Regions from separate parts of the Sporomusa sp. GT1 genome, predicted to be linked through region 1. Evidence: riboswitches for the same ligand, from Rfam matches in the RefSeq annotation. Region 1 holds a riboswitch; each other region holds the start of a gene.
What was found. Region 1 has a riboswitch for S-adenosylmethionine ahead of GT1_RS21360 (homoserine O-acetyltransferase). Riboswitches for the same ligand answer to the same signal wherever they lie in the genome.
Positions count from the first base shown of each region.

Region 2: linked by a shared signal. The riboswitch ahead of GT1_RS17025 (MetQ/NlpA family ABC transporter substrate-binding protein) and the one ahead of GT1_RS21360 (homoserine O-acetyltransferase) in region 1 are both predicted to bind S-adenosylmethionine.
Region 3: linked by a shared signal. The riboswitch ahead of metK (methionine adenosyltransferase) and the one ahead of GT1_RS21360 (homoserine O-acetyltransferase) in region 1 are both predicted to bind S-adenosylmethionine.
Region 4: linked by a shared signal. The riboswitch ahead of GT1_RS17485 (PLP-dependent aspartate aminotransferase family protein) and the one ahead of GT1_RS21360 (homoserine O-acetyltransferase) in region 1 are both predicted to bind S-adenosylmethionine.

Region 1 is NZ_BMBX01000044.1:7,053-14,644, forward strand. It holds gene GT1_RS21340 (ABC transporter permease) at 1-736, opposite strand, end outside; gene GT1_RS21345 (LysR family transcriptional regulator) at 955-1,869, opposite strand; gene GT1_RS21350 (hypothetical protein) at 2,146-2,313, opposite strand; gene GT1_RS21355 (homocysteine synthase) at 2,429-3,715, opposite strand; gene GT1_RS21360 (homoserine O-acetyltransferase) at 3,799-5,001, opposite strand; SAM riboswitch class I at 5,109-5,218, opposite strand; gene GT1_RS21365 (xanthine dehydrogenase family protein molybdopterin-binding subunit) at 5,334-7,592, opposite strand, start outside.
Region 2 is NZ_BMBX01000019.1:16,694-24,285, forward strand. It holds gene hisG (ATP phosphoribosyltransferase) at 1-383, opposite strand, end outside; gene GT1_RS17005 (D-2-hydroxyacid dehydrogenase) at 593-1,549, shown strand; gene GT1_RS17010 (HDOD domain-containing protein) at 1,562-2,089, opposite strand; gene hisZ (ATP phosphoribosyltransferase regulatory subunit) at 2,082-3,263, opposite strand; gene GT1_RS17020 (YerC/YecD family TrpR-related protein) at 3,278-3,583, opposite strand; SAM riboswitch class I at 3,774-3,878, shown strand; gene GT1_RS17025 (MetQ/NlpA family ABC transporter substrate-binding protein) at 4,018-4,839, shown strand; gene GT1_RS17030 (TetR/AcrR family transcriptional regulator) at 4,887-5,477, opposite strand; gene GT1_RS17035 (DUF456 domain-containing protein) at 5,494-6,006, opposite strand; gene purD (phosphoribosylamine--glycine ligase) at 6,075-7,346, opposite strand; gene GT1_RS17045 (YdcF family protein) at 7,373-7,592, opposite strand, start outside.
Region 3 is NZ_BMBX01000003.1:218,289-225,880, reverse strand. It holds gene fmt (methionyl-tRNA formyltransferase) at 1-25, opposite strand, end outside; gene def (peptide deformylase) at 31-483, opposite strand; gene priA (primosomal protein N') at 600-3,020, opposite strand; gene GT1_RS22510 (hypothetical protein) at 3,120-3,248, opposite strand; gene GT1_RS06675 (heavy-metal-associated domain-containing protein) at 3,261-3,488, opposite strand; gene metK (methionine adenosyltransferase) at 3,687-4,874, opposite strand; SAM riboswitch class I at 4,944-5,052, opposite strand; gene coaBC (bifunctional phosphopantothenoylcysteine decarboxylase/phosphopantothenate--cysteine ligase CoaBC) at 5,105-6,307, opposite strand; gene rpoZ (DNA-directed RNA polymerase subunit omega) at 6,317-6,523, opposite strand; gene gmk (guanylate kinase) at 6,566-7,183, opposite strand; gene remA (extracellular matrix/biofilm regulator RemA) at 7,202-7,468, opposite strand; gene GT1_RS06645 (YicC/YloC family endoribonuclease) at 7,519-7,592, opposite strand, start outside.
Region 4 is NZ_BMBX01000021.1:18,531-26,122, forward strand. It holds gene GT1_RS17470 (ABC transporter ATP-binding protein) at 1-740, shown strand, start outside; gene GT1_RS17475 (DUF2292 domain-containing protein) at 817-1,170, shown strand; gene GT1_RS17480 (TatD family nuclease-associated radical SAM protein) at 1,198-1,800, shown strand; gene GT1_RS17485 (PLP-dependent aspartate aminotransferase family protein) at 1,848-2,993, opposite strand; SAM riboswitch class I at 3,077-3,174, opposite strand; gene hydE ([FeFe] hydrogenase H-cluster radical SAM maturase HydE) at 3,347-4,393, shown strand; gene GT1_RS17495 (YezD family protein) at 4,417-4,749, shown strand; gene GT1_RS17500 (PadR family transcriptional regulator) at 4,891-5,259, shown strand; gene GT1_RS17505 (HlyD family secretion protein) at 5,262-6,281, shown strand; gene GT1_RS17510 (DHA2 family efflux MFS transporter permease subunit) at 6,291-7,592, shown strand, end outside.

The sequences.
Region 1 (7,592 bases):
AGTCCCGCACCCGGACCATCGTCCACACGCCCACACCTGCCAGCAACACCGTATATACCGCCAAAACGCTCACCGACAGCCATGGTGTCTCCAGTCCCGCACCAATAGCCCTGAGCGCGTAGGTAGCATGGGTTAACGGCAACAGCTCAATAAACCAGCGCAAAACCTGCGGCAGCCGGTCAGGTGTGAAAAAAGTGGCACATAAAAAGGACATGGGCAAAAGTACATAGGTGTTAAAACTAGCCATATCCTCATGGGAATTGATTAGCATGGCAGCCACCAAGCCCATGGCGGCAAACAGCAGGCAAGTCAGCAACAGTGTCAGCAAAAAACTGACGCTGATTGTCAGCTTCGCACCAAAAAGATAGGCTAATACAAAAATTACGGCACAGGAGATCAAGCCCCGAAGCGCTCCGGCCAGTACCTTGCCTGCCACAAAAGATCCCGGACCGATAGGAGCAATGAGGTATTCCTCCAGGGTTTTATGATACAGCCGGCTCATATTGAGCGGTGAACCTACTGCGCTAAAGCTGATATTCATGGCATTAAGGGCCATAATGCCTGGCAGGATAAAATCGAGATAGCTGCCGCCGTTCACCGACAGACTGCGCCCCAAGCCCCAGCCAAATGCCACTAAATATAATACCGGACCTATCATGCGGGATAAAACGAATTTGATTAAACGCCGGTTTAAAACCACCCAGTCTCGCCAAAACACGGTACAAATGTCTTCCAATCGCAATTTTCTTCAAACCCTTTCCTTACTTGTGATACAATACGCGGCAGTATTCCCTAACAGAACATCGGACTGGCCGCAATACCTTGAGCAATTCGTTACTTATGCCTATAATTCTCCCGGCGATAATAAATATCCTGTGCGAATAAGGCAAACAGCGTCAAAATTAATACAGTTACTATCATAATTAACTTCTCGCCAAATTAAAAAAAACCGGACTATAGTCCGGCTTTTTTTAATTCAGCTTCCGCATCAAATAAGCGGGCGGCATATCTTAGCCATTCCCGGGCAGCAAAAGACAAGTATGTATCCTTTTTCCACATAACTGCCAAATGCCAGGGACTGATTTCCTCAGCAATAGGCAACGCGGTAACAACACCTGCTCCCAGTTTGTCGCATACCACTTTTGGCAGCAAAGCAACTCCCAGTTTAGCGGCCACTATCTCCACCATAAAATCCCATTGCGAGCTTTCACATAAGACTTTAGGCATAAATCCGTGCTCACGGCATTTCTCCACAATATGGTCATGCAGTGCAAAATCCTTCCGGAACATGACTATTGGCTCATCCTCAAGATCGGCAATATGCACAAGCTCCTGCCCGGCCAGGCGATGCTCCGGATGGACAATAAGCCATATGGGATCTTTAGTAAAGGCAAACATAGAAAAATCAGTTTTGTTTCTTACAGGCAGAACAACAACACCTATATCAATTTCCCCATCTTCTGCCATATCTTCTACGGCTTTTGAACCAACCTCAACCAGATCAATGATGATGTTTGGATAGTTTTTCTTGAATTCCCCAATGGCGATGGCAAAAAAGCTAGTCTCAACCATAGGCGGAATACCGATACGGATGCGGCCTTTTTGTCCTTTTGTTAAATCATCCAAATCGGAAGCTACCGTTTTAAGTGATTCAAGGATCCTGCAGCCACGTTCATAAAGGGTCTGCCCGGCATCTGTCAGTTTAATCCGGCGAGCCGAACGGTCGATAAGCGTAACCCCAAGCTCATCCTCTAAGCTACGCACCATCTTGCTGATTGAAGGCTGGGAAACATGAAGTACTTTGGCGGCTTTGGTAAAACTCAGCTGCTCTGCCACCTCTATAAAGTAAGTTAAGCGAAGAAGATCCACAACACATGTACTCCTATTATTAATAAGGTAGATAGCCGGAAAAGGCCTCTACCTTATACTATGGATGGCACATTATGAATATGTCAAGCTATTTTATGCTGCAGCAATACATAATGAATAAAAAAGACTAACCGGCTCTTACCACCGCTGTCAGAAGCGATTTTTTCGAGCAGGTTAGTCCGCAGCCAGCCTAGTGACCCGTATACGCTGAAATCATAATAACTTCGCGGAACTTTTCCCGCGTATTCTAACTACACTTTCCACGTAGACGGACCACTAGGACGGAACTGCTTTATCCCAAAACGCCTGGGTCCTCGTTATATCTCTGCTGGCGGCAAGCGGCACAACTTTAGCCCGCTTGTCCACCAGCACTTCTGGTTTAACTGTCTCACAAGGGCTGCCAAAGTGCCAGAGTCCAAGGATTCTCGTAAGTAAAGCCTGCATAACTCTTCCTCCTATATACCGTAAATCTACCTTTATTGTATACCTTATTCACTTTACCAGTAAAATATACCTTAGGCATACATAGGATTCCTTACGGCTATAGGAGGGAGCTTCACTACTTGCTGGCGGCTAAGGCTTGCGCTAAATCATTAATCAAATCGGCTACATCTTCAATGCCGACAGAGAGGCGAACCATATCATCAGATACGCCGGCACTGGCCAATTGCTCGGATGATAACTGGGAATGGGTGGTACTGGCCGGATGAATAACCAGTGATTTAGCATCACCTACATTAGCCAGCAGCGAGAATAACCGGAGTGCATTAATGAACCTGCGTCCGGCTTCCAGGCCGCCTTTGATGCCAAAAGTCATTATGGCACCGGCTCCTTTGGGCAGGTATTTCTTCGCCAGATTATGATCCCGATGGCTTGCTAACCCGGGATAGCTGACCCAGGATACCAGCTCATGCTTCTCCAGATAGTTGGCAACAGCCAGTGCATTTTGACTGTGCCGTTCCAGCCTCAAGTGCAGCGTTTCCAAACCCTGCAGGAACATAAAGCTGTTGAACGGACTCAGACAGGCGCCAACATCCCGGAGTACCTGCACCCTGAGTCTGATAATATATGCAAGCTTGCCAAGGGCTTCGGTATATTTCATATCATGATAGCTGGGGTCCGGCTCTGACAGCAGCGGGAACTTGCCATTGCCCCAGTCAAATTTGCCGCCGTCAATAACCACACCGCCCATAGTGGTGCCATGACCGCCAATAAACTTGGTTGCCGAGTGGATTACAACATCGGCGCCAAAATCAATTGGGCGGCACAAATACGGAGTAGCAAAGGTACTGTCAATCATCAGCGGTAAACCATGGTTATGCGCTACAGCAGCTACGTTCTCCAAATCCAGCACATCGATCTTGGGATTGCCGATGATTTCAGCATACACTGCCTTCGTTTGGGGCGTAATGGCAGCGGCAAAGTTTTCCGGCTTGCTCGGATCAACAAACTTAACCTTTATCCCTAACCGCGGCAACGTGTGGGCAAATAGGTTATACGTTCCGCCATATAATGTCGAGGAACTGACAATCTCATCACCGGCCTGGGCAATATTGACAATGGCTGCAACAATGGCCGCATGGCCTGAGGCAAAGGCCAGCGCCCCCACACCGCCTTCTAACGCGGCTATCCGCTGTTCAAATACATCATTTGTCGGATTCATAAGCCGGGTATAAATATTGCCGCTTTCCTTCAAACTGAACAAATCGGCTGCATGGTCGGCATCCCGGAAGTTGTATGCGGTAGTCAGATACAGCGGTACTGCCCGCGAACCGGTTGTTGGGTCAGGCTGCTGCCCGGCGTGTACGGCCAGGGTATCAAAACGTAGATTTTCTGGCAATGTCATAATCATCCCTCATTTTATATGTATTTTGTATATAAATATCGCTTAGGAAATGTCCCTGTCTTACACTGGCCGGGCTTGCTGCCTTACACGGAAACGTCCGGTACTAGCCTGGCCCCCAAATAAGCCAGGCTGGATGCTCTGAACTTAATCCACTGCCTAATAGGTACCGCGGCAGAAACCGGCAGAACTTTATTAATAAAATTGGTCAGTATGGGCCTGAGCAAATGAAAATCAATGAGAAATCCATCATGCCCATGCGGGCTGTCAATGATGGCAAAGTCGGTGCATACACCTGCTTGCCGCAGGGCTTTCGCTAATTCTTCCTGCTGGTGCGGCGGATATAAAATATCAGAACTTACTCCCACTACCAGTATTCTGGCATCTATTCTTGCCAAAGCCGCTTCATAAGAAGAATAGCCGGTACCAATATCAAAGAGGTCCAATGCTCGCAGCAAATACAAATACGAGTTGGCATCAAACCTTTTTACCATGCCTTCGCCCTGATAATCAAGATAATTTTCAATTTCAAATTGTCCGGCCCGCGTCCGCCGGCCAAACTTATATGACATAGACAACTCGCTCTGATAGGTAATCATCCCTAAGGCCCGGGCAGCGGCCAAACCCTGCTTGGGTCCCGGACTGCCGTAATAGTCGCCATTTTGCCACGCGGGGTCAAGCGTGACGGCTTGGCGGCCTACACGGTTGTAAGCAATAGCCTGCGGCGAGGAATAGCCGGGTGCGGCAATGACAATCGCTGCATCCACAAAGCCAGGATAATCAACCGCCCATTGCACTGCCTGCATCCCGCCCATTGAGCCTCCCACCACCAGGGATAAGTGCTCAATCCCTAATATATCCAGCAGCCGTTTCTGGACCCGGACCATATCTTTGACGGTAATTTCCGGAAATCTCATGCCATAAGGCTTGCCGGTGGCAGGCTCAAGCGAAGACGGGCCGGTAGTCCCTTGGCAGCCGCCAAGCACATTGGCACAAATAACAAAAAACCGGGTGGTATCAAGCGGCCGGCCTGGGCCAATTAAGGGTTCCCACCAGCCCTGCTCATCATATTGGTCATGCGCCGCAGGATGGCTGTCACCGGTTAATGCATGCGCCACCAAAATTACATTGTCGCGTCCTTCTGACAGCTGGCCGTAGGTTTCATAAGCTACTGTAACCTGCTCTAAACAACCGCCCTGAACTAAATCCAGCGGCTGCTCAGGTGTCGCAACTTGAGCCAGCTTAAGTTGCGGCCGCCATCTAAACCCCGGAAAAAAGGTAACAACCATGATATCCTCCCTCCTACTATAATGATTAGACCTAACTGTTTTCATGCAGAAGAGCTAATAAAAAACCCCCTCTGCAAAGAGGGGGCAAACCGGCATACATAAAGCCCCTCTCATCTCCCAGGAATATCTACTGATTCCTGCTGGAATTAGCACCACTGCGCATTGCGCCGGTTGCCGGGTGTCATCGGGCCAGTCCCTCGACCTCTCTGGATAAGAGTTCAATATTAATTTATTGGTAGATGTATATATGATACCTAACCCAGGATACATTTGTCAAGTATATCCGGGGTACAATGTTACAGTTTTTCATCCGCACTCCCCAAAACCTGACACTACCGAAGTAATGTACGGTTACTTGCCTGCCGGGCCGTAAGCATTGCCATAATTTTATCCGGGGTAACCGGCAGAATTGTGAAGTTGGCGGCAAGCGCATGGTTAATGGCGTTTACGGTAGCCGCCGTGACGGGGATTGTTGCAAGTTCACCCACACTTTTAGCTCCATATGGTCCATGCTCTTCGCCCTCTTCAATTAAGAGGACTCTGACCGGCGGCATATCGGGTGCATTAACCAGATGGTACTTACTAAAGCTAGCGCCACCGGCAACACCTGTCCGGGCGTCATAAGCAATATCTTCGCTGATTGCCAGCCCCAGTCCCATTTGCACACCCCCATGAATTTGCCCTTCTACAAAACCGGTATTGATGGCCTGGCCAATATCATGTACGGCTACAACGTCCACCACCTTGACAAAACCGGTATAAGTGTCCACAGCCACTTCGACGAAGTTTACAGCATATGAACCGGGGTTGGCCGGGGATCGATAGGTAATGGTACAAATAAGCTCGACCTGATTTTTTTGCTGAATAGCAGCCGCCATTTGTCCATAGCTGATTTTCTTTTCCGGTTCGCGGCTGGTATAGACCATGCCATTTTCAAGCAATACCTCTTCCTCACTGCACTGAAAAATTTTGGCCGACTCCCGGATCAGCAGGCTGCGCAATTCCTCGGCAGCCTGCATGGCATTGGCGCCGCAAACGTGGATAACCCGGCTGGCCTGGCAGCCGATATCATAGGGACTAATATCAGTGTCAGCCTCAGGCGCCTCAATCATATCAAGCGCAACCTCCAGCACCTCGGCCACAATCTGTTTCATGGCGGTTACCGTGCCATTGCCCAGGTCGTGCAAGCCGGCATTAAGCATAATACTGCCGTCTTCGAGCATTCTTATCGTCATTGTGCCAAATTCCTGGTAGGCTCCGTAATAGCCGTTACCATGGGTGGCACAAGCCATGCCTACACCGGTCTGCCATCGCCCCTCAGGCTTAGTCCTGTTCCATTTCTCACGCCAGCCAAAAGCCTCGGCGCCTTTGTGCACACAATCGATAATCCTGGCATTGCCCAGATTAGGCCCGCCGCCCGGATCAGCGTCAAAGGGGTGTACCAGGTTTTTCAGCCGAAATTCAACAGGGTCCATTTGTAAACGCCTGGCCACATTATCCAGATTGATCTCGGCAATGGTTTGCACCTGCGGCGATCCATAGCCCCGCGCCGCTCCTGCTATGGCCGTATTGGTATGCACGGCTATGGCCTGATAATGCTGGCTGGGAATACGGTACAGCCTGGACAGCTTTTTGCCCATCGCATAACAAATGACACGGCCATTGGAAGTATAGGCCCCTGTATCGATAATATGCTTCATGTCCCGCGCTATGATCTTGCCTTCAGGACTTACCACGGTTTTTACATAACCGATGGTCTTGGTTCTGGTCCGGGTGGCAATTATACTGGCCCACCGATCAAATTCTATCTTTACCGGCCTGTTCAAATCTTTGGCAAAGAAGGCGCAGTACGGCTCAAGGGTTATTTCCTGCTTGCCACCAAAAGATCCGCCGATGGGAGTTTTGATAACCCGGATTTTATGATAAGGCAGCCCCAGGACTTTGGCCACAATAAGCCGCACAGAATATACGATCTGGCAGGGACTATGCACCGTTATTCTCCCTCGATGATCCGGTGCGGCAATACATACGTGATTTTCCATAGCTGCATGATGAATTTTAGGAGTTTCTACCCGGTCTTCGACTACTATGCCTTCCGGTGCCGCCATGGCAGCTGCCGTATCGCCATAGCTGGTTTCCATGGTAAAAAACGGGTTGCCGCTGTCATGGACAGCAACCTGGCCGCTGAGGGCATCCTCCGGATTAATAACCATTGGCAAGAGTTCATAGTCAGTCTTTATGAGACTTGCAGCAGTTAGGGCCGCCGCCTTGGTTTCGGCAACCACCGCCGCTACCGTATCACCAATAAAACGAACAACCTCGGGGAATAGCTCCTGATCTTCAACTGCATTCTGACCGGCAAACCATACTTGCGAGTTAAATCTGATTTGCGGCGCATTGTCACGCATATATATCTTTACAACGCCAGGCACAGCCATGGCCTCGGAAATGTCAATATTCTTAATCCGCCCATGCGGAACCTGGCTGAATACCAGGTGAGCATGCAGCATCCCGTCGATAGCCATGTCGCCGGTATACCGGATTTGCCCGCTTGCTTTGGCTGCTCCATCTTCGATGGGTATTGACCTGCC
Region 2 (7,592 bases), on a different contig from region 1:
CGCGGATATTTGGTGGCCACCCGCATATGGGCGTAATCGCTCAGTTTCTCCTGTTTGAGCGCCTGCGGCACCGCTACCATCATCCGGCAAAAGCCAAACTTTAAATCCAGCAGCTCGTAAACATCCTTGTTTTCTTCCAGCAGCACGTCTTTGCCAATAATGCCAATATCGGCGGCGCCATATTCCACATAGGTGGGCAAATCAGCTGTCTTAGTGATAATAAACCGGATTTTTTCCGCTTCATTGGTAATGACCAGTTTGCGCGAGCTCTCACTGAGACCTTCGGCCGTATAGCCGATTTTGGCCAGCATATTGGCCGAGAGGTCAAATAACTTGCCTTTGGGCAAGGCAATTGTCAGATAATCCATATCATTTGAGGTCATGTCATGCCTCCTATTTTCCTTCTTTATCATATTAAAGTATTAATTAGATAATATACTAACACGATATATTATAAAGGTCAATAGCTCCTATATTTTATTTCCCGATATCCGGCAATCTTTCCGGGTGAGGTAGGAAAACCGCCTGCATATGTAGAAGTATTTGGCAGGATACTAACCGTACCAAGCGTAACGCAATAAGGAGGTTCTTTATGTCTGCGCTGAATATTGTCGTGCTCAACCCGCTTGCCGACCGCCATAGGGAGCTTATTCTGGCTGCCGAGCCAAATGTTACTATACTTGTTACCGATGAAGCAAATGCTCTCGAGCATATGCCCTCCTGCCATATCTTAGTCACCTGGGGTTGGATGGAAACCCGTCATTTATACCAGGCTGCTCCTCACCTGGAATGGATTCATGCCCTAAGCGCGGGAGTGGAAAAGCTGCTGTTTCCTGAAATTCAGGCAGCAGACACCATCCTGACAAACGCGAAAGGTATCCATGGTATCCCGGTATCGGAACATGTGCTGGCCATGATGCTGGCTTTCAGCCGGGGACTTACCGTCAGTCTCCGCCAGCAGGAGACCCGGCAGTGGAAACGCATTCCCGCCGGTGAATTGCACGGGAGTACCCTCGCCATTGTCGGTTTAGGCTCTATCGGCCGCGAGATTGCGAAAAAGGCCAAGGCGCTGGGGATGACGGTACTTGCCAGCAAGCAGGAGGTCACCACAGAATTATTTGTAGATAAACTGTATCCGCCGGATGATGATAGTCTGCTGGAAATGCTGGCCAAGGCCGATTTCACGGTTACCGCCCTGCCGCTGACCGAAAGCACGCAAAACCGGATTAGACTGCAGCATTTTACGGCAATGAAGCCTTCGGCTTATTTCTTCAATATCGCCAGAGGGGCTATTGTCAATGAAAATGATTTGGTCACCGCTTTGGAGCAAAACCTCATTGCCGGTGCCGGGCTGGATGTCTTTGCCTGTGAACCGCTGCCTGAGAGCAGTCCGTTATGGAGCATGCCCAATGTTATCATTACACCGCATGTTGCCGCCCTGTCACCGGCCTATCTTGACCGCTCCGTTAAGCTGTTTGCCGATAATCTTACCCGCTTTATCCAGGGGCGTGAAATGCTGAATGTGGTTGACAAAGTCAAAGGCTATTAGTACCTTGAGAGACTAATTCAGGCTGTCAGCCGCTCTGAGCAGTGTAAGCTCTACCGGTTCGCCGTCTGCCGGCGCTTCATGATGCCTGGCCACGATCCCGGTTATCCGCCTGTCAAGCCCGGCCGCCTCGAGCATAGCTGCTCCCCGGGCGGCATGATGATAATAGATATACATAGCATGCCGGAGATTGGCTACCTTGCCACCCCGCCCCAGTCGCTGCCAGCTTTTGGCCCAGCGCGGCACAAGGGTATCCAAAATTACGGTAATGATTTTATCGGCAACGCTGACATCCCCTTTTATCTTGCCGATATCATGAAGCAGCGCGCATGTTAGCAGTAATTCTTGGTCAACATCCTTTTCCTTAGCGGCAAGTTCCCCGGCTGTGTAGGCTACATTCAAAGCATGCCGCTGGTCAGGTAGGTTCATCTGCCAAAAGAAGGCGGCTGCCGCCGGGTCTAAATACCGCTCCACAAACTGCCTGTCTGTTTCGCTAATCCGGGCAGTGACCGCCGCTACAACCTGTTTTATCCGTTTACTCAATATATATCAATTCCTCATAGCCCCGGGTGCGAACCACTGCTTCCGCCACCGCCCGCGGTTCGGCAGCAAGCGCCAGTTCTGCCCGGCGTCTTTGCCGCCGGCATTGGTTAGCCGCTTCAATGGCCTGCGCCAGCTTACCTTCCGTCCAGGCAATATATACATCTTTACCCTGCACGCTGACGCCAATCCCCTGGCGCTCCAGAGCTAATAGCATCCGTTCTATTCCCATGGCGAAACCTGTCGCCGGGTTGGCAACCCCCAGTGAAGCCAGCATCGTATCATAACGCCCGCCCCCGCACAGCGGGAAGCCCAGTCCCGGCGTATAGCCCTCAAATACCATGCCGGTATAGTAATCAAAGTCACGAATTATGCCAAGGTCAAAATTGACATACTGATCGACACCATAGCCTGCAAGCAGCTTGTGAATATCGGCCAGGTTATCCAGCGCCGCCCGGCTGAGGTCATTGCTGACCAACCGGTAGGCTCTGCTTAACATATCCTCCCGTCCATGCAAAAGCGGAATTTGCTTAAGCAGTTCTTGCGCTGCCTGCTTAAGTCCGCTCTGTGAAAGCAGTTCGCCAAGCCCAACTAAATCGCGGGTAACCATGGCGGATTTGATCTGCTGCTGGCGCTCGGGGCTTAACTGGCTTTCCGCCATCAGGCCGTTGATAAAATCCACCTGGCCTAAGCCGATTTGAAAATTGGTCAGCCCGGCTTCCAGCATAGCTTCTACCGCCAGGGCCACAATTTCGGCATCGGCTGCCGGACCGGGCGCACCTAACAGCTCCACCCCGGCCTGATAAAACTCGCATTGTCTGCCGGCCTGCGCCTGCTCATGGCGAAAGACATTGGTAAGATAAAACAGCCTGAGCGGCAACGGCATTTCCTTCAGTCTGGTTGCCGCCACCCGGGCAATCGGGGTTGTCATATCCGGTTTGAGTGCCAGAATCCGGTTGTTTTTATCAAAAAATTTAAATACATGCTGCTGAATGTTGCTGCCTGTGCCCACTGCCAGTGTTTCCATATATTCAAAGGTCGGTGTTACTATTTCGTCATAGCCCCAGCAGGAAAATAGATCGGCCAGTGCCCCCTCGACAATCCGCTTCTGCTTGGCTTCCCGGGGCAGCAAGTCCCGCGTCCCATACGGAATTTGCGGTACAAAATTTTTGTTCATATTAACACTCCATTCTACTCAGCCTTGTTTTCCTCCAGATGGGCCAACACAGCTTTATAACCGTCGGCTCCATAATAAAGGCAGCGCTTAACCCGGCTGATGGTTGCGGTACTGGCACCGGTAGCGGCAACAATATCGTCATAAATGACGCCTGCCTTTAACAGCCGCGCCACTTCCAGCCGCTGCGCCATCGCCTTAAGTTCGCCGATTGTGCATACATCCTCAAAAAACTGGTAACACTCTTCCTCGCTGCTAAGCGATAAAATCCCCCGAAACAGCTGGTCGGTAAGTGCATCTTTCAATTTGGGATTTGCGGTCATACTATTACGCCTCCTGTAAATACTTGCTTACACTATCTATTCGCTACACACCTGTTTTTTCCTTCTTTATTCCTTTCCAGCTTTATCGAATTAAAACTTTTTACTATTTTACTCATTTTTACTAATTTAATTATATTTTTATTGACAGACATACCTATCGGTGCTAATATAAATTTCATAAATTACATATTGTTCATCAAGAGCTGGCTGAGGGAATGGCCCGATGACGCTGCGGCAACCATCGCAATTTGCGAACGGTGCCAATTCCACAGGATACTTTCCTGGCAGATGAAGAACTGGACAACAAGCCATTTCGGACTGCCGAAATGGCTTTCACTATTTTTACGGGAGGAGGCTGACCTGCTTTTTTTAGCCAGAACATTGTCTTACCTTGGTGTCATTAGTAAAGTAACTACTATTAGGAGGAATATGTCATGAAAAAGATTACCTTATTATTGCTTGCCGCTTTATTGGCGTTCTCCACTCTCCTTGCCGGGTGCGGCGGTAAAGAAACCCCTGCCCCTTCAGCAACTGAGAAAAAGACTATCAAAGTAGGCGCAACCCCTCTGCCCCATGCTGAAATTCTTGCTGTCATCAAACCCATTCTGGAAAAAGAAGGCATCAATCTGGTTGTGGTAGAAATGAGCGACTATGTCCGTCCTAACATGGCTGTTGCGGAAAAAGAACTTGATGCTAACTTCTTCCAGCACATTCCCTACCTGACCAAGTTCAGCGCCGAGCGCAAACTGGATCTAACCTATACTGCTGCCGTACATATCGAACCCATGGGGATTTATTCTAAAAAAGTTAAAAACCTGAATGACCTGCAAAACGGCGCAGAAATTGGCATCCCGAACGATCCCACCAATGGCGGCCGCGCTTTGGCACTCCTAGAGAAGGCCGGCATTATTAAACTTAAAGACGGCGCAGGCGTTACCGCTACCGTCAGCGACATTACCGCCAACCCCAAAAATGTAAAAGTCCGCGAACTGGAAGCTGCTCAATTGCCGCGTTCCCTGGATGATCTGACTTTAGCTGTCATTAACACCAACTACGCGCTGGAGGCCAAGCTGGTTCCCGGTAAAGACGCCTTGTTTATTGAACAAAAAGACTCCCCTTATGTGAATATCCTTACCGTCCGCAAAGGCGATGAAAACCGCCCGGAAATCCAAAAATTAACCAAAGCCTTAACCTCCGAAGAAGTTAAGAAATTTATCAATGAAAAGTACCAAGGTGCTATTGTACCGGCATTTTAATGAAGTAAAAAATGAGTCTGGGGAAATCCCCGGACTCATTTTTTTTATTAACGGTTAACTATCCCGTACATAAAAATATCGGCAATGCTGTTGGCCGTACTATCAATAGAATCCTGTTCTCCGCCAACAAACCCCTGAAACACCATCATCACAATAACACTGAACAAACCATGGGCGGCTTTGTGCACATCACACTGGCGGATAGTACCTTGATCAATTCCTTCCTGTAAGATCCGCTGCAATGTCCCGATAGTGTGAACAAACCTTTCCCGGTATTTTTCCCGCTCCGCCTCGGTAAAGCTTGACGGTTCCTCACGGCCTAACCCGCGCATCTCATGCATGAGCACCCGCCACAAATCCGCATTTTGCACATAAAACTCCAGAAAAACACGAATGGCTTTCTTGGTTTTATCCAGCGCCGGTTCGGCAAGAGCAGCAATGGTATCCAACTCAGCTTCAAAACCGGCACTGCGTTCCTTAATCAAGGTATAAAAAAGTTGTTCCTTATTGACAAAATAGTTATATACTGTGCCTTTACCGGTATCGGCTAAGGCAATAATCTCGTCAACCGTGGCGCGATGATAGCCTTTGCGGGAAAAAACAGTATAGGCAGCATCAAGTATTTGCCGGCGTTTCATAAGTTTCCTCCTGTCCTTACCAAGCCAGTTTGGAAAGGATCAAAACCACCATGCCGATAGCCATGGCTAATTTGAAAATCAATCCCAATGCCTGACCAATCATGATACTCTTGGCAACCCGCCCCGCTTTCTCCCGGTTGCCGGTAGCGGCATACTCCGCCAGGTAACCGGCGGCAAAAGAGCCGGTGATGGCCCCCGCAATCGAGCCAAGTCCCGGCATAATGCCTGTGCCGGCAATACCGCCGACAATGCCGCCAAAAAAGGCAGACCCGATAGCCATACGGGATGCATTTTCTTTTGTGGCCCCCAGCGCTCCTGCTATAAATTCAGCCAGTTCGCCCAGCAATAATGCGCCCAAAAGCAGCAAGAGCACGGTACTGCTCATATGCACGAAGCCTTCTGTATAGCCATACCCCAGCGCCGTAAAAAATATGAGCCAGTTGCCAGGCAAGCCAATTGCCGTCATACCAATGCCAACAGCAATGATGGCTATAACCAGTAGATTAATGGCTATTAACCCTGCATCCAAACCATGCACTCCTTTGCGAGCGGGTTGCCAGCAATCTGCCTAATATGCGTGGCAATCTCCCTCTTAGCTTATTTGCGGTTAAACGCCCGGTGGGCTATATCTTTGCGGTACTGCATTCCCGCGAATTTGATTTCAGGTACAGCCTGATATACCTTCTCTACCGCCGCACGAATATCACCGGCTACGGCAGTCACGCCCAGCACCCGGCCGCCGGTGGTAACAATATGGTTGTCCTTGCTGCCGGTACCGGCATGAAAAACCATCGCGCCCTGCTTTTCCGCCTGATCAATACCGGTAATTTCATTCCCCTTGGTATAATCGCCCGGATACCCCGCAGCCGCCAGCACAACACAAACGGCCGCTTCCTGCCGCCAATTTATGGTTACATCAGCCAACCGCTCCCCGACACAGGCCTCCATGATATCCACCAAATCACTATCCAGCAGCGGCAATACCACCTGTGTTTCAGGGTCACCAAACCTGGCGTTAAATTCAATGACCTTTGGCCCCTGGGCCGTAATCATCAAACCGGCGTATAAACAGCCTTTATAGATAATGCCTTCCTGACGCAGCCCGTCAACCACCGGCTGCAGCACCTCGCGCGTCACCTGCTCCCGCACAGCCTGAGTTACCACCGGCGCCGGGGCATAGGTTCCCATACCACCGGTATTGGGCCCCTGATCATTGTCAAAAATCCGTTTATGGTCCTGAGCCGCCACCATGGGAGCTACCGTAAAGCCGTCGGTAAAGGCCAGCAGGGAGGCTTCCTCACCCTCTAAATATTCCTCAATAACGATCAAATTACCGGCGCTGCCGAAAGCCTTGTCCCGCATCATCATATCGACGGCAGCAACCGCTTCCTCCACCGTCATGGCTACCACAACACCCTTGCCGGCTGCCAAACCGTCTGCCTTAACAACAATGGGAGCCCCCTGCTCCTTGATATAGGCGATAGCTTTGTCCGCATCGGTAAAAGCCGCGGAAGCGGCGGTGGGAATATTGTATTTGTGCATAATTTCTTTGGCAAAAGCCTTCGAGCCTTCGAGCTGGGCCGCCTGCCGGGACGGTCCAAAAGCCTTGAGCTGTAATGTGGCAAAATGATCGACAAGCCCGTTGGCAAGCGGCAGTTCCGGGCCAACCACGGTTAAATCGACAGCATGGGCTAAGGCAAATTGGCCCAAAGCGGCATTGTCGCTTACATCAATGTCGACACATTCGGCCACAGCCGCAATGCCGGGGTTACCCGGAGCGCAATAGATTTTTTCCACCCGGGGGCTTTGCGCCAGTTTCCAGGCCAGAGCATGTTCGCGTCCGCCACCGCCGATAAGTAAAATTTTCAAGATATCACTACTCCTCATATATAACATTAAAACCAGCGTACTGCCATAAGGCCGAGATATTCTTTGATGGCCAACTGGGTGTTATAGAAAGCGTCCGCCCGGGGCCATAACAAATGCCATTCAAAAATAAAGCGGGTATTTGTCTGATAGTCGGTTGGGTATGGCGTCACTTCCATATTATATTTAGCAAACTGCTGTACAGACCGCTCCATGTGAAAAGCCGAGGTCACCAGCACCGGACTGGTA
Region 3 (7,592 bases), on a different contig from region 1:
TAAATACCGTACGCAATTTTCCCATTACAACTACCCCTTATGTATGGTTTTTGCCAGTTCGATAAACAAAATGCCGTTAAGATGGTCTATTTCATGTTGCAGAGCACGTGCCAGCAGGCCGGAACCGGAAATCCGGATTTTTTTGCCGCTGCGATTCAGCGCATCCACCGTTACTGTCCCATACCTTTCTACTTCCCCATACATGCCTGGGACACTCAGACAGCCTTCTGTACCATTTTCACAGCCCTCTTTGTTAATGATTTCCGGATTAATCAGTTCGATAATGCCGTCACCAATGTCGATAACTACCACTCGCATGGATACTCCCACTTGCGGAGCAGCCAGTCCTATCCCGTCGGCGGCATACATGGTTTCAGCCATATCGTCAAGCAATTGTTTAATTTTGCGGTCAATCTTTTCTACAGGCGCAGCAATATCTTTAAGCACTTTGTCGCCTGCCTTTTTAATTTCCATTACTGGCATGGTTTTGTACCTCCCTCTTTCCTTTCAGGCCATTAGACAAATTTTATCACAGTTTAGCAGGTGACGAAAGTGTCAAATACACGAGTCAAGTCTTGACAAAATAATTCAATGTGAGGTTAGATGACATTTACAGGGTCTACGTCAATAACCACATCTTTGCGGCTGCTAATGTGCAAAGATGTGAACAGGCTGGTCACGGCAGCTGGATCCTCTGTTTTGATTAGAATATTAATGCGAAAGACGTCTTTTATTTTATGAACCGATGCCGGAAACGGTCCAATAATGTCGGCAGCTATTCCCGCCATTGCTTGAGCCAGTTCGCCTGCCAATTTGTTAGCACTCTGGTGCACCATGATTTCGTCGGCAGCCTGTACTGTTATTTTTATCAAATTAGCAAACGGTGGATAGTTCAGTTGACGACGGAAGGTAATCTCATGTTCATAAAATGCCGGATAATTATGTTCTGCTCCGGCAGTTATCGCATAGTGCTCGGGATTATATGTCTGCATTACTACCTGCCCGCTCTTTGCGCCGCGTCCCGCTCTCCCTGCCGCTTGCGTCAAGAGCGCAAATGTCCGTTCGGCTGCCCGGAAGTCGGGCAGATTAAGCGCAGTATCTGCCGAGATAATTCCAACTGCCGTTACATTAGGAATGTCGTGACCTTTGGCTACCATTTGTGTGCCTAACAAAATATCATACGTTCCGGCGGCGAAAGCCGCTAATATTTTATCATGTGCCATTTTGCCTCTGGTGGTGTCCTGATCCATACGCACAATTTTTGCCGCCGGAAATAATGCGGTAAGTGCCTCTTCCACCTTCTGGGTACCGGCGCCAAAATAACGGATATACCGGCTGCCGCATTCAGGACAAGTATCAGGCACAGTATGGCGTTCCTGACAGTAATGGCAGCGAAGGCTATTGCCGGGGGTGTGATATACCAGTGAAATATCACAATGTCTGCATTTGAGCACATGGCCGCATTCGCGGCACAGGACAAAGGTAGAATAGCCGCGCCGGTTAAGCAGGATAACGGCTTGCTCCTTTTTTGCCAGGGCTCTGGCTAACATCTCCTGCAGCGGCAGTGAAATGACGCTGCGGCGTCCTTGTGCCAATTCCTGGCGCATATCAACAAGCGTAACTTCCGGCATTGGCACATCATCAACCCGTTTATTCATAGAGATTAATGTATGGGTGCCGTTAAGTGCCTGGAAGTAAGTTTCTATCGCCGGGGTAGCGCTGCCCAGTACCAGGGCTGCACCGGCCAGTCTGGCCCGGATTAAGGCAACCTGCCGGGCATGGTAACGGGGAGATTCTTCCTGTTTGTAAGTAAACTCATGTTCTTCATCGATAATTATTATGCCCAGATCGCGGGCAGGTGCAAATAAGGCCGAACGTGCACCAACAACAATGCCAGCCTGGCCGGACTGGAGGCGGCGCCAGGCATCGTGCCGTTCGCCGACTGATAGTTTGCTGTGGATAACAACAACATCATTACCAAACGCTGCCCGAAAACGGGCGACAAGCTGACTTGTCAAAGCAATTTCCGGCACCAGGACAATGGCTTGGCGATTATGTCGCCGGGCTTCAGCGACAGCCTTGATATAAATAAGAGTCTTGCCGCTGCCGGTAACGCCGTGAATCAAAAAAGATTTATGCGTCCCGGCTTTAATGGCTGGAATTATTAGCTGTAAGGCGTGCTGCTGCGGTTGTGTCAATGATACCTCGGCAGCCTGCTGACAGACGCTGTCATAGCTGTTGCGGAGCACCGGTACACTGCGGCTGGTAATGAGCCCTTGTTCTGCTAATTTTTTCACAGTGGCTTGCGTAATATTAAGGTGGCGCAACTGGGGCAAGGCAAGTTCATTATTCTGCAGGAGTGCCTGCAAAAGCCGGCGCTGGGCTGCCCTGGTTTTGGGCAGCATTTGCTCAGCTTGAGCAGCAGTTTCCTTGCTGACAGCCAAGTTAATAATTGTCGTTGTACTGGCTTTGCCGCGTGTATTGACAGTATCTGCATGAATAATTAGTTTATGTTGTAAAAAAAATTTTATCATAGCATCTATGTTACCGGGAAGTTTGGCAAGATCTTTGAGACTAACCGGACCATGAGCATAAATATAGGTGAGTGCCTGGCGGTATTCCTCCGGCTTGTTGGCGAGCAGAATGGCTGCCGCTTCATAATCCATTGCGGCAGATGCCTGATAGGCTTTTTGCGTTTTTACTCCCGACAGGCCGGGAACGAACAGACGCATGGCTTCGGCCAGTGAACTGAGATAATACTGGCTTATCCATTTGGCTGTTTTCAACATATTGTCATCAAACCAGGGGTAATCATCAAGTATAGCAAGGATGGCTTTTAAGCCTTCCGTACATTCGGGTTCCAGACCGACAACGAACCCTTCTACCTTCCTGTTGCCGAACGGAACTAGTACGCGCCAGCCGATAGTGATCTCAGGTAAGTGAGCTGGAATAATGTAGGAAAAAGGCTTAGTAATGCTGCGGGCAGGGATATTTACAATAATTTGAGCGGTGTTTGCCATTTTTTCTACACCTGGCTTTCTTTTCTTAAGGATAAAGAGAAGGGGACTATGCAGTCCCCTTTGTTAGCTAACATATATATTTATATTCGCTTTTCAGTGTCAAATACCTGCTACCGGTTTTTCGGGATCATGAGCGGCCATTTCCCAATCTAGCCCGGTGTCCATTGGCAAACGTTTAAAAAAACGCTTAATCCGGCGCTTTTTCAGCGGTGAAAAATGGAGCTTCATATGTCAGACTCCTCAACCTTGAATTGAATAACCGAGTGATTGTAAGGTTTCTTCAATATATCCGCTAGAAGTCACCGATGCATCATGGCTGACAGCAATTTGCTTAGAAGCTAAGTCTACTTTTACGGAAGAAACACCATGAAGGTGGGACAACGTATGCTCAATACGGTTCCGGCAATGGTCGCCTTTGAGGCCCCCAACACGGTAAACGGATTGTGTGGTATTTTTCTGTGTGGCCAATGGAATACCTCCCTTTTTACTGAATTGAGTCTCCAGCAATATTAGTATTACCATTGGCCACTAATTAATTAATATTTATCCGATGACTAAGATTCAGATGGGGTTAAAACTTCATCTGAATCAAGTCTCCATTTATCCGCTGACTGCCCTGTCTAAGATTCTCAACCTCTTTTAGTTGAATCCCAAGAACGGTTACTCTTATATATTGGCTTCTTTGCGAAGCATATCGGCTTTATCGGTACGCTCCCAGGGCAAATCTATGTCAGTGCGGCCAAAGTGACCGTATGCCGCTGTTTGACGGTAAATGGGGCGTCTCAGATCCAGGGACTTGATAATGCCGGCAGGTCTTAAATCAAAGTGCTTGTTGATCAGTTCGACAATTTTGCTCTCGTCAATTTTCGCGGTACCAAAGGTTTCTACCATGACCGATACCGGCCGGGCAATACCGATGGCATAGGCTAATTGTATTTCGCACTTATCGGCCAAGCCTGCTGCGACGACATTTTTGGCTACATAGCGGGCAGCATAGGCAGCAGAACGGTCCACTTTTGTGGGATCTTTGCCGGAGAAAGCGCCACCGCCGTGGCGAGCCATGCCACCGTAGGTATCGACGATAATTTTGCGTCCTGTCAGTCCGGAGTCACCTTGCGGGCCGCCTACAACAAACCGGCCGGTAGGATTGATATAGTATTTGGTTTGCGCATCTAACAGTTCGCCGGGAACCATCGGAATGATAACTTTGGCGATAAGATCTTTTTCAATGGTTTCTCTGTCGACTTCCGGGCTATGCTGGGTTGAAATTACGATAGTATCAATGCGTAACGGTTTACCATCCTCATATTCAACAGTTACCTGGGTTTTTCCGTCCGGACGGAGATATGGCAGCTCGCCGTTCTTACGAATTTCAGAGAGGCGGCGGGCTGTTTTGTGAGCCAGGGCGATGGGCAATGGCATATATTCCGGAGTCTCGTTGGTAGCATAACCGAACATCATACCCTGGTCACCGGCACCAATCGCTTCAATGGCATCCATATTGCCTAACTTGGCTTCGAGAGCTTTATCAACGCCTAAAGCAATATCTGCAGACTGTTCGTCAATAGAAATTAACACACCGCAGGTTTCACCGTCAAAACCATATTTGGCACGGGTATAACCAATACTTTTAATGGTTTCACGAACAATTTTGGGAATATCTACATAGCAGTTGGTCGTGATTTCACCTACCACATGCACAATACCGGTGGTAACCAATGTTTCACAAGCTACCCGGGCATTGGGATCATGAGCCAGAATTGCGTCAAGTACGCTGTCGGAAATTTGATCGGCAATCTTATCTGGATGGCCTTCGGTTACAGATTCAGATGTAAAAAGTACACGTTTTACCATAGTGCTGTCCCTCCTAAATTCTATATTGCAAAAAGAAAAGCCTCCGCAAGGGAGGCGTGATTGTTCTCACTCCCATCTTGCGGTTTATCCGCCGGAATTGGCACCGTTTTTAGTAAAACTACTAAAATGGTTGCCGCGGTTTCATCGGGCCAGTCCCTCCACCAACTCTTGATGAGTATAGCATATGCAATTTAACAACAAAAAGATTTTAATCTAAATACAAAAAAAAATCAAGTATAATTTGTCAACATTACACAAATTTTGTCAATCAGAATTTCAGCCACCTGGCGTTTAGTAAGCTGCGGCAGTTCTTCAATCAGGCCATTTTTATGTATGACTCTGACAATATTTGTGTCTGTATTAAAGCCGGCTCCCGGTAAAGTAACATCATTGGCAACAATCATATCAAGATTCTTCTTAATTAGTTTCTCTTGTGCATGACTTAAAAGCTCTTGCGTTTCGGCTGCAAAACCGATTAAGAGCTGATGCTTTTTACGCTCGCCTAATTCGCGCAAAATATCAGGATTTTTGACCAGGGATAAGGTTAGAGTATTGCCGGTTTTTTTTATTTTTTGGTCTGCTGCCGTCTCAGGCCGATAATCAGCCACAGCGGCGGCTTTGATTACAACATCGACAGTATCAAACTCCGCAAGAACAGCTTCACGCATTTGCGCGGCAGTTTCAACTTTTTTGACAGTTATCCCCGCCGGACAGGCAAGACTTGACGGACCGGAAACAAGAATAACTTCTGCGCCGCGCGCTGCGGCGGCTTCGGCAAGAGCATATCCCATTTTGCCACTCGAATGGTTGCCAATATATCTCACCGGATCAATGGGTTCACGCGTGCCGGCAGCCGTAACCAGTACCCGCTTACCGGCTAAATCCCGGTTGCCTTGCAGCAGGGATTTAACTTTTTTTACAATATCCGCCGGTTCAGGCAAGCGGCCGGGGCCATCCACACCACAGGCTAACATGCCGGAGGCCGGTTCTACTATATGATAGCCAAGTCCTGCCAGTTTGTTTAAGTTTTGCTGGGTAATTGGGTTTAGATACATGTTGGTATTCATGGCTGGAGCCAAAATTATCGGTGCTTTGGTAGCCATGACGGTGGTTGTAAGCATGTCGTCGGCTATGCCGTTTGCTATTTTGCCGATAATATTGGCTGTTGCCGGCGCAATGAGGAATAGATCAGCGCGGCTGGCCAGTGCAATATGCTGCACATTCCAGGTTTTAGGCTCTTCCCACATGTCGGCAACCACCGGGTTGCCGCTAATTTCGCGAAAAGTGAGCGGTGTGACAAATTCTGTAGCCGCTTTTGTCATGATAACATAGACCGTATGCCCGGCTTTCTTTAACCGGCTGACAATTTCAACTGCTTTATAGGCGGCAATGCCGCCGGCAACTCCGATAACGATAGTTTGGCCTGATGACATTGCTGACTCCTATTTAATGCCGGTTTTGGTGCGTTCGTAGGTAATTTTACCTTGAGCCACCTCTTCCAGGGCAATTGTCACCGGCTTATTGGATTTAGACTCCACCAGTGGCTGTTGGGCATCCATAATTTCCCGAGCCCGTTTGGCAGCTAAGACAACCAGTGTATATTTGCTGTCAACCTTTTTCACTAATGTATCTAAAGACGGATTAATCATAGCATATCCCCTTGCCTAATTTATTTGCTGTGCCAAGTTTCGTTAGTTACAACGTGCCTGGCAAAGACTATCAATTAAATCGGTATTGCGTTCTGCCCGATGCTTTTCGGCGGCAATGATTGTTTCCACTCTTTGCACAGCTGCCGCTACTTGATCATTTACTACAATATAATGATAGTTATGCGCCTGAGCAAGTTCGGCGCTGGCACAATGCAGGCGTTTTTTGATGACTTCCAGGCTGTCAGTACCGCGTTTATGAATTCTGTCAGCAAGCTCATCCAATGAGGGCGGGATTATATATATATATACACCTTCCGGAAATTTTTCTTTTATTTTCATAGCTCCCTGGGTATCTATTTCCAGTACGACATCATATCCGTTTTTTAACTGTTCAAGCACATAGTGGCGTGGCGTCCCGTAAAAATTGCCGTAGACTTCGGCCCACTCCAGCAGGTCGTCGTTTTCAATCATGGTTTGAAAATGATCTTTGGCAACAAAAAGATAATTTACTCCGTCAGCCTCTCCCGTCCTGGGTTGGCGGGTAGTAGCCGATATAGAGTATTTTAACTGGGGATTGCTACGCAGCAGCTCGCGGCAAATGGTGCCTTTGCCGGTACCCGAAGGACCGGATACAACTAGTAGTATTCCTTGCTGCGGCATGGCTCTAACTCCTTTCCCTTATTCGGCAGTGTCATCGCTGGTGTCTTTGCTTGTTAACCGGTGAGCTACTGTTTCAGGCTGTACTGCCGATAAAATAACATGATCACTGTCGGTAATGATTACAGCGCGGGTCCGGCGTCCATATGTAGCGTCGATAAGCATACCCCGGTCGCGCGCTTCCTGAATAATGCGTTTGATGGGAGCTGATTCAGGGCTAACTATGGATATGATCCGGTTAGCCGACACAATATTGCCAAAACCGATATTAATTAATTTTATGTCCATTAAGACTCCTCCTATAAATTTATAGGCCACTTAGACGTAATTCTCCTATATTACTCTATGTTTTGGATTTGCTCTCTGACCTTCTCAATTTCACTTTTAATTTCAACAACAATATTGGCGATGG
Region 4 (7,592 bases), on a different contig from region 1:
CTGTTAAACAAGGAGAATTTTTAGCTATTGTCGGCCCAAGCGGCTGTGGGAAATCAACTTTTCTGGACATGATTGCCGGTTTGGCTCACCCCAGCTCCGGCGAAATATATATGGATGGTAAACTGATTGACGGTCCGGCTTTGGACCGTGGCATCGTAATGCAGGGGTATGCGTTGTTTCCCTGGCGAACAGTGCGAAAAAACGTTGAATTTGGGCTTGAAATAAAAAAGGTGCCGTCAAAAGACCGCAAGGAAATCAGTCAGCAGTATATTGAATTAGTCGGCCTGAAAAACTTTGAGGACAGGTACCCCCATGAATTGTCCGGAGGCATGAAGCAGCGCGTAGCTATTGCCAGGGCATTGGCTTATGATCCGGAGGTCTTGCTTATGGATGAACCGTTTGCAGCCGTTGATGCTCAGACCCGGGAGGTTCTGCAGGAAGAATTGTTGCGCATTTGGGAAAAAACCAGGAAAACCATTGTTTTTGTTACACATGGTATTGATGAAGCAGTATTTCTGGCAGACCGGGTAGCTGTAATGACGGCAAATCCCGGAACAATCAAAGAAATTGTTACGATTAATCTGCCAAGACCGCGTGATGGTATCCGTTCATCAGCCGACTTTGGCTGGGTTCGGCACAAAATTTGGGAATTACTGCAAACCGAGCATTTCACCGCTGGCAAGACGAAGTTATCTGGAAAAAATGTGGCTGAATCCATATCTGCGTCGGCAGCATTGTAAACTGAATCAGTACACTTTTGCATTGCATCTTGTTTGGCTGATGATTTGTCGATAATAATTAATTCGGGGGTGTAATGTGGAAAAGTTAAGTTCCAAGAAACGTTTGTTGCCGCAAATTATGGAGTTGATCCGTCATTCGCTTCATACGGTTAAGTATGGGCACTTAATTTTGACAGTGCAGGACGGCTATGTGATTAAAATGGAGAGAACAGAAAAATTTATTTTTACCGCTAAAAATAAATCCGGCTATATAGTACAGGATGTTCCAGCAAGACAGCACTCTTTTCAGCCTAAAATCATTGCTCAGCTTGAAGGTCTGATGTATGGGCAGCTGATTATCCGAATTGAAGATGGCAAGGTGGAACAGATAGAGAAAACCGAAAAACGGCGGATTAACGAACAGGAAGGAATTTACGGAGATGGTATCTAAGGCATAGTTGATTGAAAAAAGGGGGTGATGATGACGATTACGTATGAATGGGGAGACTCTTTATATATCAATATTACCAACCGCTGTACCAATAATTGTACTTTTTGCGTGAGAAATAATCAGGAAGGTATTTCCCGGGGAATGAATCTGTGGCTGGAACGGGAACCTACGGTCAGTGAAGTTCTGGCAGATATTCAAGCCAGGGATATCTATAAGTACCGGGAGTTTGTATTTTGCGGATATGGAGAACCCATGCTGCGAACTTATGATATTGTTGAAATATGCAGATGTTTGAAAAATACATATAATATACCTATTCGCATAAACACAAACGGGCATGCCAATTTGATTTGCGGGCAGGATATCACTTCACAGTTAGCAGGGCTGGTGGATGCTGTTTCTATTAGCATGAATGCAAAAAACAATAAAGAATATCAGGAATTATGCCAATCCGATTATGGTGAAAAAGCCTATGAGGCTATGCTTGCGTTTGCTGCTAAATGCAAAAAGTATATTCCCCAGGTAGTACTGTCTGTTGTTGATGTTATGTCTGATGACAATATCCAGTCCTGCCGGGAGATTGCCAACAGAATTGGTGTTGATTTTAGAGTCCGGCATTATCAATCATAATTTAGAGATAGAAATGAGTCAGAAAAAATTTCTGACTCATTTCTATCTTACTGTTCCAGCGCCTGGGCCAAATCGGCAATAATGTCTTCCACATCTTCAATGCCGACAGACAAGCGCAAGAGACAGTCACTAATGCCTAAGCGCTCACGAATGTCGGCCGGGATGTCGGCGTGGGTCTGGACTGCTGGGAAGGTGATCAGCGATTCAACGCCGCCTAAACTTTCGGCAAACTGGAGGACTTTTACCTTGCGCAGCACTTGGGCAGGCAGGCGGGGATGGTCTACGGTGAAAGACAGCATGCCGCCATAGCCAGAGGCCTGGGCGTCCTGGATTTCTTTACCGGGATGGTTGGCTAAGCCGGGGTAATAGACTTTGGTAACACTGGGATGGGTGGTAAGCCACTCGGCGACAGCCTGTGCGTTTTTTTCGTGCTGGCGTGACCGGATTGCCAGTGTCTTGATCCCCCGCAGTAAAAGCCAGCTGTCCTGCGGCCCAAGGATGGCGCCGGTAGCGTTTTGGATAAACCCGATTTTTTCACAGAGCGCGGGGTCACCGGCAACTACCAGACCGCAGACCACATCATTATGGCCTGACAGGTATTTGGTACCGCTATGGAAGACAATATCGGCGCCCAGAGTTAGCGGTTGCTGGAAATAGGGGGAGAGGAAGGTGTTATCCACAATGACGTGCACCGGTTGTGGGGTATGCTGACGGGCGATAGCCGTTATTGCCCGGATATCGGCAATTTTCATCAGCGGATTGGTGGGTGTTTCCAGTAAGATGGCTTTCGTGGCAGGCTGCAGTGCCTGGCGCACCTCTTCCAGGCTGCTGGTATCGACAAAAGTAACTGTCAGACCGAACTGGCTGAATATCTTGTCCATAATGCGATAGGTTCCGCCATAACAGTCTTCGGTAATAATCAGATGATCACCAGGCTGATACAGCATCAGTATTGCCGAAATGGCAGCCATGCCTGAAGCGAAGGCAAAGCCGGCATGTCCTTCCTCCAGGGCGGCTACGGCTTCTTCCGCCGCCTTACGGGTAGGGTTCTGGGTACGGGAATAGTCATAGCCGGTGCTGCGGCCGAGTTCAGGGTGGCGGAAGGTGGTTGTCTGGTAGATGGGAGTGCTGATGGCACCGGTGGTTTTATCGGTGACAAGACCTGCGTGGACGGCTTTGGTGGCAAATTTCATAACATATCATCTCCTATTTTGTGTTTGCGGCAGGCAACAAAAAAACGACTCCACCGTAAGAAGAGTCGCCTGTATGCGCTGATAACTCATCTTCCGGATTGCTCCGCTGGATTTAGCACCTTGCATTGCTGCCGGTTGCCGGGTGTCATAGGGCCAGTCCCTCGACCACTCTCGATAAGTTTAATTATTTAATTTTATTGGATTTTATTTTTGCATACTTAATACAATTTGTCAATAGATATTTTTATGCTTTTTATCTGCTTGCCTGCTTGATATTGACGCCGGTTGAAAAACCGGATATCATGATTTCAACAGGCATAACTATTTTGGGAATACGGGGAGGCAGTAACAGTATGACTGATAAAAAAGATATACTGGCATTAATAAAAAAAGCTGAAACAACCCATGAGCTTACTAAAGATGAAATTGTTGCGCTGCTGATAGATACCGAATACGAAGCGGAATTTTTTGCTGCCGCCGACCGGGTGCGCCGAATGTATGTGGGCGACGAGGTACATTTGCGTGGGCTGATTGAGTTTTCCAACACCTGCAAACAAAACTGTCTGTATTGTGGTCTAAGGCGGGATAATAAAAAGGTAAACCGTTATCGTCTGGGACCGGAAACCATCCTTGATTTTGCAACCAAAGCCAAGTCATACGGTTATCGCACGGTTGTGCTGCAGTCAGGCGAAGATGAATGGTTTGATGTGGCTGCCATGGTTGATATTATCAAAAAAATCAAGGAACTTGGTTTGGCGATTACGCTGAGTGTGGGTGAAAAAACCCGTGAGGTATATCAAGCATACCGTGATGCCGGTGCCGACCGGTATTTGCTCAGAATTGAGACTACCGACAAAGCATTGTATGAAAAACTCGATCCGGGCATGAGCTGGGATAACCGGGTAAAATGCCTGCAGGACATAAAAGAGCTGGGTTTTGAGCTGGGAACAGGTTCTCTGGTCGGTATACCGGGGCAAACTGTTGAATCGCTGGCCGATGATGTTTTGTTTTTCAAGAGCATGGATGCGGACATGATTGGTGTAGGTCCGTTTATTCCTAATCCGGACACGCCGTTAGCCAAAGAGGCAGGCGGTACTTTTGAATTAAGCACCAAGGTGATGGCTATGACCCGGCTGCTGTTACCGGATATTAATATTCCGGCGACAACCGCTATGGAGTCTTTGAACCCGCAGGGACGGGTACTGGCGCTGCAACGGGGGGCCAATGTAGTGATGCCCAATGTTACCGAGGGCGAATACCGGCAGCTGTATTTGCTCTACCCGGGGAAGATTTGTATCAACGACACGCCGGCTCATTGCCGTTCGTGTATTACCGGCAAAATTCAGGGTATTGGCCGCAAGGTAGCTGAAACGCACGGTTTCCGGGTAAAGCGGGCTTAGCAGCACTGGAAGGGAATGAGCGTATGAATAAACATATTTCTGAGGAAGTGCTTGCGTTGATTGAGCAAGCTGTGAAACATATTAATTTTGGTTCTGTTACCCTGGTACTCCAGGATTCACGGATTATTCAAATGGAGAAACTGGAAAAAATCCGGATAGGCGAACAGCCGCCGAAGGGCGCAGGTAAAACTGCAGCAGCTGCCACTGGGGTGCGAATGCGGATATTGCAGTCAGTTGACGGCATGGAATATGGAAAAGTGGCTATGCAAATCCAGGCAGGGCAGATTATGCAGGTGGAAAGAACCGAAAAATACCGGGTAGGAAAATTAACCGGCCTTCATGGCGACGGAATTTAAAGAAACATACGGCGATGAACTGCTTATAGTTCATCGCCGTATGTTTTTTTAGGGGTTTGTAATTTAAACAAAAAGATGTTAAAATTAATGTTATTAAAATTAATAATATTGCAATTCAATGCGATGAGGAGGCTTTACGGAATGGTTAAGGACAATGAATATAAGACAAGAGTCAAGGCTCTTGTCGGGCTATATATACTCACGATCCTGGAACAAAGTCCGGCTTACGGAAATGAAATTGCGGAACTCATTAAAGGCCGTACTTTGGGTATGATTTCACCCAATCCCAATGCCTTGTACCCGTTACTGCGGAAGATGGAGGAGCGCGGCTACATTGTTGGCAGCTGGGATAAGCCTGATACCCGAAACAAGCGGGTATATTCGATTACTGAGCAAGGTGTGTCCTATATACCGACCCTGCGGGAAATTGTCAGGCAAAGAATTAATGAGTCGGAACGCAAGCTTCAGATACTGCGCCGGGATTTGTTTGGTGAGGGCAGGGAGGAATAATAATGGGTCATAAAAAAGTGACGAAAAAGAAGTTTATGGCTGTGGCGGGACTTGTTCTCGCTATCGTTTTGTGCGGGGGATTATGGTGGTGGATCAAATACGCCGGTGTAGTCTCAACCGATGATGCCAGAGTTAAAGGGACGATTGTTACCGTAAGTTCGCGAATTTCGGCCAGGGTGGACGAACTGCCGGTTCAGGAAGGCGATGAAGTGCAGGCCGGTCAGGTGATTGCAAAACTGGACAGTAAGGAGCTAGAGGTGCAAGTGGCTCAGGCTAAAGCCAGTCTGGCTGTCGCTCAGGCCAAACTGGCGGGCGTCAAGGCCGGCAGCCGGCCGCAGCAACTGGCTCAGGCTGGGGCTGCTACAGAACAAGCGGCGGCAAACTTAGAAAATGCCAGGAAAATGTATGAACGTGCCGAAGCGCTTTATCAGCAAGGCGCTGTTTCCGCGCAACAACGGGACACAGCGCAAGCCAATCTGTCTGTTGCCCAGGCACAATATCATGCAGCAGGTGAATCGTATAGCCTGACGGCAGAAGGGGCGCGTTCTGAAGATATTCAGGCAGCTGCCGCTCTGGTGGAACAAGCAGCAGCGGCGCTGAAAAATGCCGAGCTTCAACTGGAACATGCCGTAATCCGGGATCCGATTGCCGGTGTTATCGCAGTAAAGTCGGTTAATATTGGTGAAAGCGTGTCAATCGGTCAACCCATTGTCAATATCGCAAATCTGAAAGATGTGTGGGTGGCCGCCAATATTGATGAAACCTATATCGGAAAAGTTCATACCGGACAAAGTGTTGATTTTACTATTGACGCCTACCCGGGCCGGAACTTTACCGGCGAAGTCAGCGAGGTAGGTGCTGCCACCGGCTCGCAGTTTGCCTTGCTGCCGACGGAAAACACTTCAGGCAACTATACTAAGCTTACGCAAAAACTGCCGATAAAAATTAAGGTTTCGGCCAATGAAATCTTTGCGCTAAAACCCGGCATGTCGGCTATTATAAGTGTGCATGTCAAGTCATAAGAGGTATATATGAAAAATTCTACGCCGGCGAACAAGTATTTAGTGCTGTTTACAGTAACTTTGGGAACCATGTTAAGCGGTTATGTGAGCAGTTCGGTAAATATTGCTTTGCCCAATATTATGCAGGTTTTCGGCTTTACTATGGATTCGGTAGTGTGGGTATCGCTGTCTTATATGCTGCCCTATGGGTCGATCCTGCCCATTACCGGCAAATTGGGAGATCAATTTGGCAGAAAAAGGCTGTATTTAATTGGATTAAGTCTTTTTACTATTGCCACACTGCTGGTGGGTTTAGCCTGGAATAGCACGCTGCTGATCATTTTCCGGGTACTGCAGGGGATTGGAGCCGGACTGTTATTTCCCAATGCCATGGCATTAGTTTCCGAAGCCTTTCCCGCCGGGGAACGCGGTAAAGCGTTGGGAATATGGGGGGCACTGGCTGCTGCCGGCAGTGCCCTTGGTCCGACGATTGGCGGCTCTATTGTCGAATACCTGGACTGGCACCTGATTTTTTATTCTATTTTACCGGTAGCGGCCGGCGGCTTGCTGCTGGGGGTGAAAGTACTGTCCGAATCCAAAGCCGGCAGCAATGAAACCGGCATTGACTATATTGGCGGTACGCTGCTGGTCATGAGCTTGAGCGGCCTGCTGTTAGTGCTGAACCAAGGTTCTAAAGAAGGCTGGTCTTCACTCTATATTATAAGCCTGTGTGCCGGTTCGGCCCTGTCGCTGCTGGCCTTTCTCCTGGTGGAAAGCCATATTGAAAAACCTATGGTGGATCTGGGTTTATTTAAAAATGTAACTTTTACTGTATCCAATATCGTCGGATTTTTGTCATATATGGCCATGTATGGCGGCTTGTTTCTACTGCCGTTCTATCTGCGCAATATTCAAGGCTACACTGCTATACGCGCCGGTATCGCCATGCTGCCGATGACGCTGTCGTTAGTGGTGCTGGCGCCGCTTGGCGGGCGGCTTGCCGACAAGTTCGGCTCAAAAATTCCGGCCTCAACCGGAATGGCTATTATGGCGGTGGCTTTATTTTCTTTTCGTATTTTGGATGATAAAACTGCTTATTCCTACATTGCCTTTGGGCTTATTATCATGGGTATTGGACTGGCGTTAACCATGTCGCCGTTGTCTAACGGTGTTATGGGATCATTGCCCAAGGATAAAATCGGGGTTGGCTCCGGGGTATTCAATTTGTTTAAAAATATTGGCGGCAGCGTGGGGGTAGCGGTTATGGGCACAATGCTGGATGACAGAACTATTTTCCATACAGCCATTTATTCCAACTATATTAATCCGGCG